Regions from separate parts of the Paenibacillus sp. YAE3 genome, predicted to be linked through region 1. Evidence: riboswitches for the same ligand, from Rfam matches in the RefSeq annotation. Region 1 holds a riboswitch; each other region holds the start of a gene.
The links. Region 1 has a riboswitch for cyclic di-GMP ahead of AC27KL_RS23840 (helix-turn-helix transcriptional regulator). Riboswitches for the same ligand answer to the same signal wherever they lie in the genome.
Positions count from the first base shown of each region.

Region 1 (4,456 bases):
ATCCTCCTCTTTTGAAATGCAAAAAACCTCCGTTTTAAAAGCATGCATGCGCTAAAGGACGGAGGAATCACCGTCGTATTCGGCAACTGGCTGGCATTGCATTCTGCCTTTTAAGCAAAATACGTTAGCCCCTTTAGCTTTGCGTCCCCGCCTTTCAACGGGTTTGCTCTGATCGTACGAGTCTTCTATGAACTTTTGGGGAGATAGTCGCCCTTCTGCTGTCTGACTCTGGAGACCGAACGGAACAACGTGTAAGATTATACTTTTTCATTCTGAATAATTTCTGAATATAGGATGTCCGAAAAATAACTCCAATTTTAAAATTTTCAAGGATTTGGGCTGCGCGATACTCCGGCATAGGGCATAAACTAAAATCGAGACTTAGAAGTACTTTACATATTTACTGCCAAATATTCTTGATGCCTCCTTATCCCCCCTTTCTTAAGACGGTCATCATGTACTATATTTAGATTATAAAAAATACTACAAATCAAAAAAATACCGCATTTTGGGTATAAAAGGGCTTAGAATTTCGTAGAAATCGGTATATGGATCCGAGATCTACACGAAAAACCATACATCCCGAATTGGCCTAGTATTTGAGTTAAAACGTGATCCGTTCCGCAAGACCTATCTAGTTATATGAACTTTCCAATAAATTCACTTCTATAATTCACGCCGGTTTTTCAGATGTTTTTACGTAGCCGTGATTAAAAGATCTTACTTTTTCATTTCTGCCTTCTTCACTCGTCGATAAAAAGTCGGCTTCGCCTCTTTTCCCCCTTCAATGTCTGGTTATACTCATTCAAAAGCTCATCCAACTCCTCGGACTTTAGCAGAACTTCTTTGGTCATCGTACCTATCTTCTGGGCTAATTCATTGAGCTCCGAACGCACCGCCTCAATTTTTATTTGCAGTTCGTTGATTTGTAGCATCAATATTCACCTCATGATTTCATTTTCGGGTAAGGATACCGGCGGTTGGACGCCGACGGCCGTAGCGCCAGCAGAACAACGGTTTCGGCTGGCACAGACTCTACTTCCTTTTGTTTTTTGGTTTGCAAATAGAGCATTTTTTTGTTATTGCCTGCCGTGTAGCTTACTTCTCCAATAGCAAGCTCGGCCTGACAAAGGCTTAGTAGGCCTTGCTCGCGTTACTATACGAAAGGCGGAAAGAAAATCCCTTGAAATCAAAAGAACCGGCTGTTTGGCCGGTTCTCTCTTCTACGTCCATTTGGTTTTCTCGACACTCTAAGGGCCTTTTAATTGTAGTTTTTGGGTTTGCTATTATCGTACGAAGCGTGATTTTTGTCGAATGATGAAATAACCTTAACTTTGATTGTAATTATAAAAAACGCACCAATTAAAAAAAATACCCAAAATTGGGTACTTTTCGTTTCGAACGTGGTTATATAAACTTTTTAAGAAACGCTCCTTTATGATGGACTCTCGTTTTAGCATAGATCTTCTTAATAAACGTCCGAACCGTATTTTGACTAATCCCGCAAATGTCCGCAATCTCGGGAACGTTTTTATTTTCCAGCCACCCAAATGCGATTTCCTTTTCCCGATTCGTTAAATCATACTGATCAAACAGGGCATAGACCTGCTCCTGATAAACCATTGGATTTTTAGGGGACAATTTTTCTTGAACACTCTTCGCCAGGCGCTCAATCAGCGGCAAGGCAAATGTCACTTCGTGAAAAGAGTGAAAACTGAGGCCAAGGTAGCCTATAACAACCTTTTTTATTCGAATTGGGGTACAAACGCATGCCAGCTCCCAAAACAAATTATTGCTATGTTCGGTCCCAATAACGACGGAAAGGGACTGTAATTTGATGGATAATGAAATGGCGCTCATTCCTGCGTCTTGGTTGGCAACGGAGTTGCCCTTTTGGATATGATTCCTTTTAAAAAAGGATTTTAACGAATCGGTTCCGAGGTAATCCAAAACATTCCCGTCAGGGTCAGCAATGATAAATAAATAAGGGATAGACAGCAAATCGCTTATATTCCGGATTTCCTCTTGCAGCAAAGAAAGGATCTCTCTCTGTTCAACCAGCCTGTCGCCTGCTTCGGATCTATGATCGACATGAGGAAATGGATGGTTTGCCTCCAAGAATGTTTTTGATTCCATATCCGACACATGCTTCCACGAACGTCTGCTATCGATCATTTTGTCCCCTTCTTTCGAATTTATTTTGCCATCAATAATAAGATCGATCTCTCCTCGTTATCGCCGCCGCTTCATTTCGTAAAGAAATAAAAAATCCCCCGCCTTGCATGAAAAATACATAGCAAAATAGACGGAGGTCTCCGTCGTATTCGGCAACTGGCTGGCATCGCGGTCCGAAGTTGATCCGCATTAGCCCCTTTAGCTTTGCGTCGCCACTTTTCAGTGGGTTTGCTATTATCGTACGATAACTATTCAGTTAAGACAGCTTTTACGTTTTGAAAGTCCATCCTACGCTTGCGTCAATTCGAAATTTTCCGCCGCAGAAAGAAAGGTGCTGCTACAGATAAAGCCCAGAAAGTTTAATTTAAGTTTTGTGCAATTCCCTCCTCTTTAAAGTATGTTAAAGGACGCAAAAAGCCTCCGTCAGCTTTAAAGGGATAGATAAATAGACGGAGGCTTCCGTCGTATTCGGCAACTGGCTGGCATCGCGATCCGAAGTTGATCCGCATTAGCCCCTATAGCTTTGCGTCGCCACTTTTCAGTGGGTTTGCTATTGTCGTACGAAACGAACTATGTAATTGACATACGCAATATCACATTTTGTAATATTTTGATTTAATTAAACTATAACTACTTCATTTTAGCATGAATATAGGCCCAACGGATCAATTTATTGGAAGAGATTGTTTTATTTTGTCGTCAGATTGCAAAGCCATCCATGGTGAGCCCGAGCCCCTTCCAGAGCATCCCTCTCTTTTCAAATTTATAAAATTAGCGTGCATTTTCAAATATTCCCCAAAACAATCCGAAAGACCTATTCCTATTTTCTGGTTATTTTTAGTAAATTGAATTCAAGCGACAAATTCATACCTCGTACGACAATGGCAAACTTACTGAAAAGTAGGGACGCAAAGCTATAGGGGCTAAAATGGATCGGATGATGCCATCATGCCAGCCAGCTACCGAATACGACGGGGGACCTCCGTCTATTCACTGACTTGATCATAGATAGGGGGTTTTTTGTGTTGTTTGATCATTTAGGTATACTCCGTTTCGTTCGATAAACAAGAGGGATTTGATATTCAGGTTTTATTTGTCGCCTATAACGGAACATTGCATGTTTTACATTTAGAGGATTATAGAACTTGATGTGTGTATAATAAAAATTTCTTCGGAGGTATTTTAACATGAGTACACTCAAGCAAAAAGATGAAGTTATCCGCATCAAGGAAGGGAAATCAACCGAAAATCGGGCTCTACAAGATAAAATTATCAACTTGCTGCAGGTGAAGCCTTCGATTGACCCCAAGAGCGAAGTGCGCAATCGCATCCAATTCTTGAAGGATTACCTGCTTCACACAAATAAAAATGGATTCGTGCTGGGCATTTCCGGGGGGCAGGATTCGAGTTTGACGGGTCGCCTGTGTCAAATCGCTGTTGAAGAACTTCGCCGGGAAACGGGCAGAGACGACTACGTGTTCATTGCTTTGCGGCTCCCTTATGGCGTCCAACTGGATGAAATTGATGCCCAACGGTCTCTCGATTTTATCCAACCTGATAATGTATTGGTCGTGAACATCAAGCCTGCGGTGGACGCTGCCGTACGGTCGTTTGAGCAAGCGACAGGGCAGAAAATGTCCGACTTCAACAAAGGAAATCAAAAAGCTCAGGAGCGGATGACCGTTCATTATCGTTTGGCTCATCATTTCAATGTGCTTGTGGTAGGCACGTGCCATGCAGCAGAAGCGTTGACCGGTTATTTTACCAAGTATGGAGATGGAGGCGCGGATTTGACTCCGCTGACCGGATTGACGAAGCAGCAAGGTCGTGAATTGCTCAAGCTTTTGGGCGCAGACGAGCGAATCTACACCAAGCCGCCAACGGCGGATTTGCTCGATGAAAAGCCGGGACTGTTGGAAGAGGACGAACTTGGTCTCTCGTTTAACATGATGGATGCTTACTTAACGGGTCATGCCATTCCGGACGATATTGCCGAGCGGATTGAACGCCGGTTCGAGATGAACGAACACAAGCATTACCTGCCAGTCAAACCGCTTGATACTTGGTGGAGGTAGTCAAACGCAGAAATTGGTCTTACTGTGACATCCCAAAATGCCAAGAGGGTGATGAGGTGGAACACCCTCTTGGCATTGACGGGTTAAGATATGGCTGCGTATGCAAAACAAGGGGAGGAGAGGTCCAGATGGCTGAAGTCACCAAGATTTTTCTAAGTTCTGCTGCGGATCCCGAGTTTAAAAACCTGCGATTAGAAATAAAAACC
Region 1 is NZ_BAAIYF010000015.1:53,370-57,825, forward strand. It holds cyclic di-GMP riboswitch class I at 79-178, opposite strand; gene AC27KL_RS23835 (Spo0E family sporulation regulatory protein-aspartic acid phosphatase) at 744-935, opposite strand; gene AC27KL_RS23840 (helix-turn-helix transcriptional regulator) at 1,408-2,175, opposite strand; cyclic di-GMP riboswitch class I at 2,324-2,418, opposite strand; cyclic di-GMP riboswitch class I at 2,643-2,737, opposite strand; cyclic di-GMP riboswitch class I at 3,049-3,142, shown strand; gene nadE (ammonia-dependent NAD(+) synthetase) at 3,363-4,250, shown strand; gene AC27KL_RS23850 (DUF4062 domain-containing protein) at 4,379-4,456, shown strand, end outside.

Region 2 (4,456 bases), on a different contig from region 1:
ATCCGTTATGCTCACTTCGTAGCTTCCTGCATTTTCGACTGCATCCCATGTTAACTGATCTCCAGTCACTTTCACATTGCTTGGTGCAGCTAATGGAGTAGCTGGTGTTAGCTTGTTTTCCACGACTTTTGTAAAATCTTGAACAGGCGCACCGTTTGTTCCTTTTATGTTACCTTTAGAAGCCAGATAAGACACTTCAACAATATCATCAGATTTAATATCTTCAGTTGTCTTCAAGATTAATGTCTTGCCATCTGTTCCTATTTCGAAGTCATTAATCGAAAGCTCTTTCGCACCAATTTTAACCGTAAGACCAGTTAAATCAGTTAGTTCAATCTCTTGATCGAAGGTTAGAGTAATCTCTTTCCCACCAGTTGTAACCTCTTCAAGAGTAGCTGTTTTCACTTTTGGCGCTTCCACACCATATGTGAAGAACTGTCCATTCGTTAATCCATCCGATACTGTAGCTACATAATATTCTACACCGTTAAGATCTTTGATCGCTAATTCATATCCCTTAGCGGAATTAAAATCTGCCTCACTATTACTTACAAGCAACTTTTTTCCGGCAGGAATAGCACTTGTAGGGATTGCTACTTGAACTTGACCAACTGCACCAGTGTTTTGTACCTTCCATACACGCTGGGCATGGTTTACATTTCCAATTTGCTGGTCAAAAACAAGCCCTTTTCCATTATCGCCCCAGATCAGATATTGCTTATCTGTAAGCAGATTAGTATTAAGCGCGTTCGTTTCAGCCAGTTCGCCGATACCAATCGCTACTTGGTCACCTGTATTAATGCTACGGCTTTGCTTTTGATACAAGCTCCCCGCATCATCACGGCCAATACCTGCAATATTTTTCGTGTAATTTGCATCTGCTACCCACACTTGGTTACCAGCAGCATCATAATAGTTACTCTTACCATCATTTAACGTAATACCGTACTTCAGAGCAAGGTAACTTTCTACCTTATTACGTTCCTCAGGCGTGGCTTTTTTATTTAAGACGATAATTTCAGCAACATTTCCGTTAAGGTAAGAAGGAGTGGTATTATCAGATCTTCTGCCTATCTGTGGTACTCCAATCATAGGATTTTCGAGTCCAGGTACTGAGTTGGTGAGCGCTGGACTACCATTTTTTCTGTATATACTACCTTCTTTATCACGAGCTGCATTCCATAAACCGTATTCCCCATTTTCAGGAGGACCCGCTTCCATATATTTACCTGCGCTGTTCTGTGCATCAGATAGAGGGAAGATTCCGGTATAAAATTTACTTTGGTAAGAAAAGAAGAAATACATGGCCTGGTGGCTTATACCCGTTTGTACTATTGGAGAAAGGATAGCGCCCCGATCCGTCCCCTTATCTCCATTCCATGCGGCTACGGTATATGCTTCCGTCATGTTAATCTCGGTATCGCCCCGCAAATACCCGTTCTTACCAAAATTAACGACAGGGTTAAAGTTTACACCATCCGATTGATAGGTTGGTGCTGTTCCCACAATAGAAAAACTATTCTTGCCAATCTGATCTTTCCAACCTGGAAGCGTACCGTCGCCACCGGCTGTTACACCGTCATCTGCTTTTAGCCATAAGGATACATTGCTACCTTTTACCCCGCCAGGCGTCGTTTTCCATACTAAAGTATTGTTTTCTCCATAACTTGCAAGAAGACCGCCTGAGTCTGCAACCAGATTTTCGATCCCTTTCAAATCTCTGGAATTTGCTTGTCCAAACTGTTTTCCCGGAATCATACGATTTTGTGCGGTAATACCCGCTTGCCCGGTAAAGTCTCCACTTAGAGTAATATTTTTAGAACCTTCCAGATAAACGTTTCGCTCCGATTCCCCAAACGTATTCCCAGTAATGACTGCATTGCCTGAAAGGTCAAACTCACCAGCTTTTACTTGAACTCCACCACCACTATTCCCAGTGATTTCGCCTCCAGTCATAGTGAATCTTGCACCAGCTATATTAATAAGGACCGCACTTGAATTCGCATGCATATTACCTGTAATTTTTCCACCATTCATTTCTAGGACCGAAGTTTGGTTTAGGAGAATGATTGCGCTTCCTCCTATAGTGTCATAATTGTTGCGTAAAATAGTGTCTTTTTCAATGGTCAGTTTTGAACTACCTATATTAAATATCCTTCCATCTACTAATTCACTCCCACCGTCAATAACGATATTTTTCAAAGTAAGGTGACCGCTATTAAGACCAAAAAGTGTTTTTGAACCGCTGCTCTTTGAACCACGATGAATCACAGCAGGCTTATCGGCTTCAGGGTCCGTAGTAATCGTAAACTTCTTGGCAGCATTCATATCAAAGGGTGGTGGCAATGTGATATCGTCCTTGACATATATCGTTCCCCCGTTATCAACCTCTTGATAGGCTTTGTTCAATGTCTTATAAGGATTCTCTTTAGTTCCATCCCCTGTGCTATCATTGCCGCCACTAGCTACATAAACTTCCGAAGAAGCAGCATAGCTGACTGGAGTCCCTAAGCTTGCCCCTAGACCCGTGAAGACAAGAGAAAAAATCAGGAACATCATCCCTATTTTCCGTAATCTAATGTTGTTGCTTAGCAAATAGATCATTCCTTTCTTGTGTAAAAGTTATCAATGCACTCTTTTAGCTACCCTTGTCCACCTCTTTTTTCACTTTTTTAACTGCTATGTCAGGATCACACGAGCTGCAGAAATCAATTGGCAGAAAACCGATAAGGATTACGGCCGGTCCTTACAGCAACGGGCTCCTTCAATAGAATACCTAAAAAAATAAAAACTCCATCCAATAGCAAGCGCCAGTAGACGGAGTTTTCCGTCGTATTCGGCAGCTGGCTGGCATAGGCACTTGGCTCCCTTTAGCCCCTTTAGCTTTGCGTCCCCGATTTTCAAGCGGGTTTGCTCTTTTCGTACGAGTGTATATATGTAAGATTTGCAGTAAAACTTCCTATTTGTTAGCCTTCCTCAAAATCATAGGCTAATCTACTAACCTCAATGTTGTTGAATTTTGTCGGATTTAGTACTTTAGTAGCTTCTTTTGACATTATATGAGACAATTCTGAATATTTTCTGAATCGGTCTGGTTTTAGAAGAGTCTCCTGCTATTAAAGAAGTTGTTACCAGAAGGAATTACTAAACAGATAAAAAAACAACCATTGACGACTTGTCGTCATCAATGGTTGTTTGCGTTGCTTCATTACTTGTCAATCAGGTTCGTTACTTTCAGCATTCTTGCCATCAGTGCAGTGACTTCCGCACGCGTCATTCCTGCTTTCGGGCTCAGATGCTTAGGTCCATTGCCTTGGATAATTCCCGCTGCGATCAGCTGGGCAACATCCGCTTTCGCCCAAGAAGCTACTTTATCCCCATCCGCATATGGTGCCAGCGTAGAAGCGATTTGCTCCTGATTCGGCACGTTTACGGATTGAATCAAGCGGTATGCACGAGCAATCATGGCAAAACCTTGCTCTCTCGTGATTTGCTGTCCGCCTTTGAAGTTGCCGTCCTCATATCCGCGAACAATATCAAATTCATCCGCGAGCGCTACAGCATTCCGATACCATGCCGTCGACGGCACGTCAGGGTAGATGTTTTGCGGCGCGTCCTGACGCATCAGACCTAGGCCCAATACGACGATTTCAGCGAATTCGGAGCGTGTCACATATCGGTTTGGCGAGAACGTATTGTCGCCGTTGCCTTTCAGGTCGAGTCTTGCGGCAATGTTGTTTACGTCCGCTCTGCCCCAATGATACTGGACATCCTCGAAATCCTGCGGATTCCAAATCACCGAATAGGTACCGCTGCTGCGCAAATCATTGATGAGTGCGAAATACCGGTTATTCACCTTCGTGACGACCGTCGGCACATGGAACACGCTGCCGTCCGGGTTCACAATAACGCCTGTCGTGATGCGGTTCGGGTCGATGCCTTCCGGAAGCGCGATGTATTTCGGCGCATACCCGTTCAACAACCCCGCTCTATCCGTTTTCCCGCCGTGCATAAAGCTCAAGTCAAGATCTACCGGATGCACAAGCAGTTCATAACCGCCTTGAGCTGCCTTCTCACGGGCAAGCTTGGCCAGATCGTCCGCAGAACGTTTGATTTTGATGTTAGCGGCAATATCGCTGAGCGGCGCGTTGCCGAATTGTTTGCTAATGGCATCCACATCAAGCTGTCCTGCAGGAACCGGATAAATCGCCAGCACATCTTCAATTTCCAGGCTGGAGCCGGTATCGGCGATCTTTTTCAAGCCTTCAAGCGTCAATCCTCGAACTTCAACATCGCCCTTACCCGGTACGCTGATGCCGAGTTTATGTCCTTTACCGTCCGCCAGAATGCCGGACAGCTTGTCCTTATCGATCGTAACCGTCGCTTGGTCACCGTTTACCGTACCCGAAGCAAACGATACATTCGAACCGTTATCGGTTGTGATGATGTTCCCCGG
Region 2 is NZ_BAAIYF010000016.1:204-4,659, forward strand. It holds partial or broken gene AC27KL_RS24220 (DUF8202 domain-containing protein) at 1-2,559, opposite strand, end outside; cyclic di-GMP riboswitch class I at 2,836-2,925, opposite strand; gene AC27KL_RS24225 (S-layer homology domain-containing protein) at 3,209-4,456, opposite strand, start outside.
Region 2: it holds a riboswitch for cyclic di-GMP, as region 1 does, so the genes downstream of both, AC27KL_RS24220 (DUF8202 domain-containing protein) here and AC27KL_RS23840 (helix-turn-helix transcriptional regulator) in region 1, are expected to answer to the same signal.

Region 3 (4,456 bases), on a different contig from region 1:
GATTCTTCTCAGCCTCTTGCAGAGCAGCCAAAGCCTGGTTTACCTGATCCTGGGTCGCACCAGGATCACGCAGTACGCTTTCTGCTGCATCAAGCGCGCTAGTCAGATTGTTCCAGCTTGCCGAGGTGTAGTCGGACCCGGTCAATTCGCTTGCAGCGATCTTGCCGTTGATTTCCTCCGCTTTCTGTTTCAGCGCGGATTTGTCGACAACGTTTGTCGTATCCACAGTAATGTCTCTTGACACTTTCGATACTTTGCTGTCTTTCTCAGCTGTCACTTCAATGGTGTACTTTCCGTCAGACAAATCTTCCGATGGTGTAAAGCTCCAGTCGCCGTTTCCATCTACAGTGGCTTTTCCTCCGGCATTTGGAACCACGTTGCCATCTTTGTCTTTGATCACTACGGTGACTTCCGTACCTGCTTCCGTTTTCCCTTTGATCGCAGGTTTCGTTACGTTCACCGTACCACTTGGTTCAGTGATCTCTAAGGCTGGAGAAGGAGGAGGTAAAATCTCATTCTCTGTCAGTGTAATTAACTTGAACCCAACAATTTTTCCATTTGAATCAACCTCATAGACGCCAACATATTTGTTCGTGTTCGCATCTACACCTTTGAGGTCAGAACCCGAGGTGTATTCTTGAGCACCCGCTGGAACATCTTCCCCTTGAAGCGGAAATGGGAGAAGCGTGTCAGAAACAAGCACCATCAAAGAATTTCCACTCTCAGGTGTGGCTGTTATTTTCGTTCCGGCTTCAGTTCCCTTAACCGCTGTAGCTTCCAGTGCTTTTGCAGGCGTGATGGCTCCATCCCAGAATTTAATAGAATACACCTTGCCGCCTTCTGGTCTCTCAACCCCCATAGTGGGAAGATCATCATGGAAAAAGCCGAAGCGAATTTTCCCATTTTGCAACTCAATTGGGGTAGCTTTTCCACCTGAATCGTTAATTTCAATTTCCTTGCGAAATTCCCCGTTAATCATCATATAGGCAGTAAACATTTTCGAATCATTATTTCTTGTAGCGATAATGTCGACAATTTGCTTTGGTTCAGCAGTTGTTGCTCCTTTTGTACCTACATTGTAAAACATCAACTTTCTGTCGCCATCACCAGTAAAATAAAATCCTTCTGTAGTCGTTTTATCCTTATAATCAATGATTTTGGTCCAATTAGGATTAAACTTGTCATAAGAAAAACGAACCCCTACTGAGTAACTACGAGAAATATCTTTATCAACGACTGGATCGATGTCGAGCGTAAATCCGCCACCTTTTTCATCTTTCCCTTCATTAATTGCCGTCCAATACCAATAGCTGCCGGCACTGTCCGCTCCGTACCCTTTCGTAGCGTTGCCATACATTCGAGTCTTACCATTAAAGGTATGTTCACCGGACACCTCTTCCAGTTTCGAGTGACCCAGTTTATCAACAGGCAACCCTCCATTTCCGGGGTCCCTAAACTCATAATCCACAATAAGATTAGGCGCTGAATCAGCCGCCTTCGCTACCGATGCGAACGCAGCTGGGAAGCCGCCAACCACAACGATGAACGCGAGTAAAACCATAAGCTGTTTCTTCCAAAATAACTTACTTCTTCGTGCTAACAATCGATCTCAACCTCCTGTTTCATTTCGTACCTCCCAGCAGTTGCGGGAAGATTCGAATTTTCTTAAATATCTTGGGACTTTTGCTCTACTCTATCTACGCTTACCTCAAAATAAGCATCTAGCCCCGTTCAATGGTTCAACAAACTAACAGAGTATATCAAAAAAAGCATCAGCTCCTTTCAATGCTGCAAACCTTTCATTGACCCTTTTCCAGACCGACGTACTCCAAATAAAGTGAAAAAACCCCCATCTCATTAGCGGACAGTGCGCAAGTAGACGGAGGTTTCCGTCGTATTCGGCAGCTGGCTGGCAGTAGCATTTGCATTTTTCAGCAAATCCTTTAGCCCCTTTAGCTTTGCGTCCCCGATTTTCAAGCGGGTTTGCTCTTTTCGTACGAGTGTATATATGTAAGATTTGCAGTAAAACTTCCTATTTGTTAGCCTTCCTCAAAATCATAGGCTAGTCTACTAGATGTTGTTGAATTTTGTCTGCTTTAGTACTTTAGTAGCTTCTTTTGACATTATATGAGGCAATTCTGAATATTTTCTGAATCGGTCTGTCCACATAGCGTTGGATTTCACGATCGCAGGTATACTCATGCTGCATCAGTGCTGAGCTTTTTAGTGTAAAAAAATAAAAACTCCATCCAAAAGCAAACGCTAATAGACGGAGTCCTCCGTCGTATTCGGCAACTGGCTGGCAGTAGCATTTGCATTTTTCAGCAAATCCGTTAGCCCCTTTAGCTTTGCGTCCCCATTTTTCAACGGGTTTGCCTTGATCCTACGATCTTGTATTTAGTTGGAAATTTAACTATTATACTAAGGGTATATTATTAAAGCGTATGAAATCAGGTTCTACGGCCTTATTTTTATAGTCATTTCTCTCCATTTGTAATATTTTGGAGAACTATGACTTTTTGACTTGAAAGAATGCGGCGACTGCCTATAAAGCCCCATATTTATGCTGTAAAAAAGCTTGTTTGAACAAAGTCCTTAATCAGGCCGGCGGGACCGTGGCAGACTGCGGCTATTACTTTATTGTCTCCGCAAAAAAGATCCCATCGAAGCCGTTTGCATCATCTCTGCTCAATTTATCTGTACCCCCCCAATTTTGACAAATAAAGTGAGAGAATGGTAGATTCTATCTATACTAATTCTTTCATTCGGGTGGGCTTATGAGAAGAAAATTACAAATTTATATATCGGCTACTTACTACGATCTTATCGAAGATAGACATGCCGCTGTTGAATCCATACTTCGAGCCGGTCATATCCCTGCTGGAGTCGAGCAATTTTTTAATGAAAGTCCACTGAACATGAGGAAAAGATGGATCGACGATTCCGACGTATATATCCTGATTCTTGGCGGATTCTATGGTTTAACGCTCCCCGATGATGAATCCAAAAGCTATACGCAATGGGAATATGAATATGCCGGAGAAACGGGAAAACCTAGATTTGCTTTTGTTCTCACAGATGAGAGATTAAGACAACTGCCATACGATTTTACAGAAATTGAGCACTATCAGGAGTTTCAAGCGTTTAAGCAAACGGTCATGGAAGAAGTCCCGATCTATTATGTTGATGATGTACGGCACATTAAAATGGTTCTTCATGATCAATTGCCGAAGTATGCAGCAAGAGACGATTTGTATGGCTGGGTTTCCGGCAAGGATATCCCGGACGTTCAAAAGCTGTTGGAAGAGAATGCAAGATTAAAGGCGGAGTTGGAGAAAAAGAAATGAACGAGGGGCTGGCCGAACCAGTCCCTTTTTTGGATCTTCCTTTAAAATTCCGTTTTTTCTCGATGACAACAACTAGGGCCCAATCATTGAAAAAAGGAGCGAAAAATCGTGTCTAAAAAGAAGTTGAACTTCACCTTATTAGTTCATTCATTATTTTGTTCATTCATTTTGATTGGGTTCCTCAGTGGCTGCTCACAAAATCGAATGGATTTTTACGAGAATACGGATACTACAGATCTATCCAAGGAAAATATCGGCGGGATCAAGATCGGATCCATTGAAAAGGATGTGACGAACGTTTTTGGTAAACCGGATTCTATCCATCGGTCACAAGAGCCTGATACTTATTATTTGATTTACGGTAAAAATGAAGATGTTCAATTCAAAATCGTAGATGGGGTTGTGAAAGAGTATTTTTTTTCGGACCAAAAGCTTACCACGGAAAAAGGTATCTCCATCGGGGATTCCAAGGCAGATGTTATTGAGAATTATGGCAAAAACTATTATACGAGAACTGATACAGGAGAAAAAGACAACGTTCTAGGTTATTTCGATAAAGAAAACAATATCGTATTGGAATTTATTTTCGAAAAAAACCTGGCCGTCATACTCTCTACGTATAATGGCACATCAAATCACTAATGGGTAAGCACAAAAGACTTCAGGAATTCATCATTAGTTGCTTCCTTAAACAAGACCTCGAAATTATGCAAAGCCCCACAAATGATGCATCGCAGAACAGGCTGACACAATCCGTACCGTCAGTATAGCGCTGTAATACATTGACTTTTTTTCCAAAACAAATTACTCTATACACAGCTTAGCGATAAGCGAGTTCCTGACATGAAGGGAGATGTGTTTTAATGGCAACGACTTATATGGTGGTTTGGTCTTAAAACTGAATATAGCAGGCATACGCGAAAAAAAGCGGGAAAACGCCCGTATTATTTGGTATGCCATTCAAAAGTAACCTTTCGTGAATATTGCTGTTTGCAGGATACGATGAAGGTCGTATCTTTTTTGCGTCCTGATGCCGCGCGACAGCAGCTTCTTTAGAGGCTGCTTGTCCGCGGCATTTTTGCGTCCAAAAAACAACATTAAAGGAGCTA
Region 3 is NZ_BAAIYF010000016.1:5,391-9,846, forward strand. It holds gene AC27KL_RS24230 (cadherin-like beta sandwich domain-containing protein) at 1-1,603, opposite strand, end outside; cyclic di-GMP riboswitch class I at 1,898-1,998, opposite strand; cyclic di-GMP riboswitch class I at 2,288-2,387, opposite strand; gene AC27KL_RS24235 (DUF4062 domain-containing protein) at 2,778-3,347, shown strand; gene AC27KL_RS24240 (hypothetical protein) at 3,456-3,989, shown strand.
Region 3: it holds a riboswitch for cyclic di-GMP, as region 1 does, so the genes downstream of both, AC27KL_RS24230 (cadherin-like beta sandwich domain-containing protein) here and AC27KL_RS23840 (helix-turn-helix transcriptional regulator) in region 1, are expected to answer to the same signal.

Region 4 (4,456 bases), on a different contig from region 1:
TTGTCTAATGCTGCTCATTTCTGACGATATCGTACCATAATCACCCCAAATTTGAAAAACGAAGACCTCGGACAATTTTTTTTGGCAAGGGATGTATAAACCGGGGATTACGGGGAATGCTTTAACTATCGACATCAATGAATGTCGTAGACAACCGCGGAAAGCTTACGTTTCCCCATAAGCTCTTCGTCCGGTTTCTCCTCTCCCATGAAAGGGCGTCCCGAAAGGGGCGCCCGATTTTATGTCTAAAACACCTTTTAAATTGTTGTTGTTCCTTCCGCAATGATCATCTTCATTTTTCCGGTCTTGATCCATTTTCCGCTTAATCCCCCTCACCGCCGTTCATTCCGAAGAGAAAAAAAATGACGGCCATGGCGGCTCGTCATTGTCATTGTAAGTAAATTTATTGAATATTAAAAATCCTAGCCTAAAAAAAGGGGGGCGCTAGCGCCAATACCCGTTCGGAGACCTGGACCTCCATACATCAGCCGTACTTCGGATACGCCGTGATGCAAAGATCTTCTTCGATTTGCCGGACGGAGTGAATCCGCACGTTCAACGCTTCATCCATCGTTTCCAAATCCGGACCGCCGTATGGCGTGAGGGAACCGCGTCCTCCCAAAACTTTGGGTGCGATATAAATCAACCATTTGTCAATGAGGTTGGCGCGAAGGAATGAGGCGTTGACTTCGCTGCCGCCCTCGACAAGCAGGTCGGTAATTCCCTTTTCGTATAACATTTCCGATAATCGCCGGAGGTCAAGCCCGAGCCGGGTCGAAGGAACGAAAAGAATCTCCAGCCCTTTTTGCTTCAGCCTGTTGACTTTCTCCGGATCCGCATCCTCCTTCGTGGCGATCCAGGTCTTGGCCGCCGTGCAGTCGGTTATATGGGCATCCTCGGGCAACCGCAAATTGGAATCCAGGATGATCCGTACAGGGTTTTTCCCCTTTTCCGGCAGTCTGGTAGTCAGGCGGGGATTATCAGCCAGCACCGTGTTGATGCCGACCAAGATGGCATCGACTTCATTTCGCAGCCGATGCACCTCCTGGCGCGCTTCCTCGCCCGTAACCCACTTCGAATGGCCCGAAGATGCAGCTAACTTCCCGTCCAGCGTCATGGCGACCTTGGAAATTATGAACGGCCGACGTTTGGTCATATTATGGACGAATCGTTCGTTAAGTCTTTTGGCTTCCGCTTCCAACACGCCCACTTCGACTTCAATCCCTTTATCTCGGAGCAGTTGAATCCCCCGTCCGGCGACCATCGGATTCGGATCCTGCATAGCCACCACAACGCGCGTTACTCCGGAGCTGGCAACCAGCTCTGCGCATGGAGGCGTTTTTCCGTAATGGGAGCAGGGCTCAAGAGTCACGTAAAGAGTTGCACCGTTGGTATGTCCTTCCGCCATACGGAACGCATGGACCTCCGCATGGGGTTCTCCGGCTTTTCGGTGAAAGCCCACGCCGACAACTTGTCCGTCCTTCACAATGATCGCGCCGACGACGGGATTGGGGTTCGTTTTTCCGCTTGCGGTGGCCGCCAGGTCCAGCGCCAGCTTCATATAATGTTGATCCGGGTTCATGCGGGGCCTCCTTAGCCGAGCTTGACGGTTTCGCTCAGGGGATTGTAAATATGGCCCGATTTTTCGATTTTCGTTGCCAAATATCGGGTATTATGTTTCGATACATCGCCCCAAATCGATACGTGATGATCGGATGCAAGCCCTTTTTCCCGCAATGATTGCAATTTGCGCGGATTGTTCGTAATGAGGCTTACCGGTTTCTGCCGCAATGCCTGAAGAACCTGTATCGCCTCGTCATAGGACCGCAGATCATCCGGAAAGCCCAAAGCGTGATTGGCTTCTACCGTATCGTATCCCTCTTCCTGCAGCAGATAAGCCAACGATTTGGAGAAAAGCCCGATTCCGCGTCCTTCGTGATTGGCCAAATAAAAGAGAGCCCCGCTGCCGTTGTCGACGATCATGTTCATGGATCGGCGCAGCTGGTACCCGCAATCGCATCGTTTGCTTCCAAAGATGTCCCCGGTATGGCAAATGCTGTGCATCCGAATCAACGCATGCTCCGCGTTGGCAAAATCACCGTAAACAAGCACGGATGATTGCTGGTATGAGGCAAGATCTGCAAACGGCAGGGTATCGAGAACATCTTCCACCTGAAATGAAGCGCTCTCCGTTTTTAACCAAGTATACCAGTTGAATGTAACCTCCCGCTCCTCCAATTGTACCGGGAGCCGGACAGGACCGACAAGCGCGAGATCGGGACCTTCTGGCAGTTTAACAAGCGTTATTTTGTCCTTCAATAATCGACTAACCTGGTTTGGAATCACAATCATCCATCTCCTTTGTATTATCGTTCGTTTTGAGGCTTGCTGACTGACACCGGCTACGACAACACCTTAACGAGAACTGCTCCCCCCCCCTTTATGTAGAACTGATAAGAAACACCGTACTTTAATAGAAAACACAAAAAGCCCCCGTCTATGCGCGTGAAGAAATAGACGGAGGCCTCCGTCGTATTCGGTAACTGGCTGGCATAGCGGATGGGATCCGCCTTAGCCCCTGTAGCTTTGCGTCGCCACTTTTCAGTGGGTTTGCCATTATCGTACGATGTCGTATCATATAGAACTTCCGCGATTCTTGCAGGAAAAGCGGAAGGAAAAACCTGTGATTTTGAGAAAAAAGGAAAATATTCGTTTTTTATGTAACTACACTATGAATATAAATGACAAATTTAATAAATGCAACGAAAAGATTGAAGCGGCAACCGGGTAATTCATGTTCCGGATACGCATCGGCCGCCCGTTTGCGGCCATGCTGCCGCTCGGCTAAAATACTCGTAGGTTTGGTTTCCTCATGCGAGAAAAAAATGATACATGATTATTGAACCGAGGGGGAAAATCAAGATGCAATTTCTTGACGGCAACAACGGGTGGACCCCGGAATTTTTGGAATACCTCGAAAAAACGGCCAAACCGTCGGTGAAGCTGAAACTCACGAAAGAAACCGTACGGATGACCGACAGCAAGGTGGGAGGAACGCCTTGGCTTCCGCCCCAATCCGCATGGCCCCGGGCTGAAGACGGAAACGACTACCTCTTCGTCGCCCAAATCAATTGGGCGCAAATGCCGCCTCTGGAAGGGTTCCCTACCCGCGGATTGACGAGTTTTTTTGTGAAGCAGGACGATACGTTCGGTCTTTTTGATCAATCCTACCGCATCCTTCATGCCGAAGAAGCGGCCCAAACGGAGGAAATCGATCCTTACCGCCCGGAAGATCCCGACTTGTACAGTCCGGTTTTGGGGGGGCCTTACAAGCTGACCGGAAACCTTGAGAAGCAGTACATCCCGCTAGTGGATCGGACTTCCGAAAAGGTGGATCTGCCCTCGTTCGACCGGGACAAAACCGCCTACTCGAAATATTGGGATTTGGCGGATTCCAGCGGGTCGCGCATCGGAGGGTACCCTTACTTTGCGCAGGAAGATCCCAGGCCGGAAGGGGATTGGGAGCTTCTTCTTCAGTTGGACATCGAAGGGGACGACCAGCAGTACTATGTCTCTTGGGGGGATTCCGGCGTCGGCAATTTTTTTATCCGCCGCGAGGATCTGGCCCGATTGGATTTTTCGAACGTGTATTATACCTGGGACTGCCTGTAGTCTTTGGTGGCCGCACTTGAAATCCGAACATGCAGCAATAAGGACAAGCAAACGAAAAGGCAGCTGATCTCCATGATGATTCATATGACATACCGCTCCGGCGAATATAAGGTAAAGGGTTATCTCTCCCTTCCGTATGGATACAAAATCGAACCGGAAACGCTGGAAGCGCATGTCCGGAAAATATACGACGGGAAGCGGCTTCCCATGACCGTCATCGCGAACAACGCCAAGCGAGAGCGGCTGGATATCCATGAACGGAAATGGCCCGTTCTTGTTTATTGCCGCGGCGGCATCGGCCGGGTCGGGCAGGTCAAAACCGAATGGCTCGAGCGTTTTTCACAAAGCGGTTTTATCGTTTTCGCCCCGGTTTACCGGGGGACGCAAGGCGGCGAAGGGCGGGATGAATTCGGCGGCGCCGACCTGGAGGACGTTCCTGCGGCGTGCCGGCTCCTTGCCGAACTTCCGTTCGTCGATCCGACACGGATAGCGGCCATGGGTTTTTCCCGGGGCTCCGTAAACGCCGCGTCCGCGGCTGCGGACACGGATTTCATCTCGCAGCTCGTCCTCTGGGGCGGCGTCTCGGATCTCGCCCAAACGTACGAGGAGCGGGTGGATTTGCGGAGGATGTTAAAACGGGTCGTCGGCCATCCGCGCAAAATTCCCTCGGCTTACGAAGCACGCTCCCCCCTCCACATGGCAGAGCGCATCCGCTGCCCGGTCCTCATCGTTCACGGAAGCGAAGATCAACAGGTGGACCCCGGGCACGGCATCCGGATGTACG
Region 4 is NZ_BAAIYF010000003.1:339,637-344,092, reverse strand. It holds gene ribD (bifunctional diaminohydroxyphosphoribosylaminopyrimidine deaminase/5-amino-6-(5-phosphoribosylamino)uracil reductase RibD) at 485-1,582, opposite strand; gene AC27KL_RS07595 (GTP cyclohydrolase II) at 1,594-2,349, opposite strand; cyclic di-GMP riboswitch class I at 2,536-2,625, opposite strand; gene AC27KL_RS07590 (YwqG family protein) at 2,923-3,672, shown strand; gene AC27KL_RS07585 (alpha/beta hydrolase family protein) at 3,745-4,456, shown strand, end outside.
Region 4: it holds a riboswitch for cyclic di-GMP, as region 1 does, so the genes downstream of both, AC27KL_RS07595 (GTP cyclohydrolase II) here and AC27KL_RS23840 (helix-turn-helix transcriptional regulator) in region 1, are expected to answer to the same signal.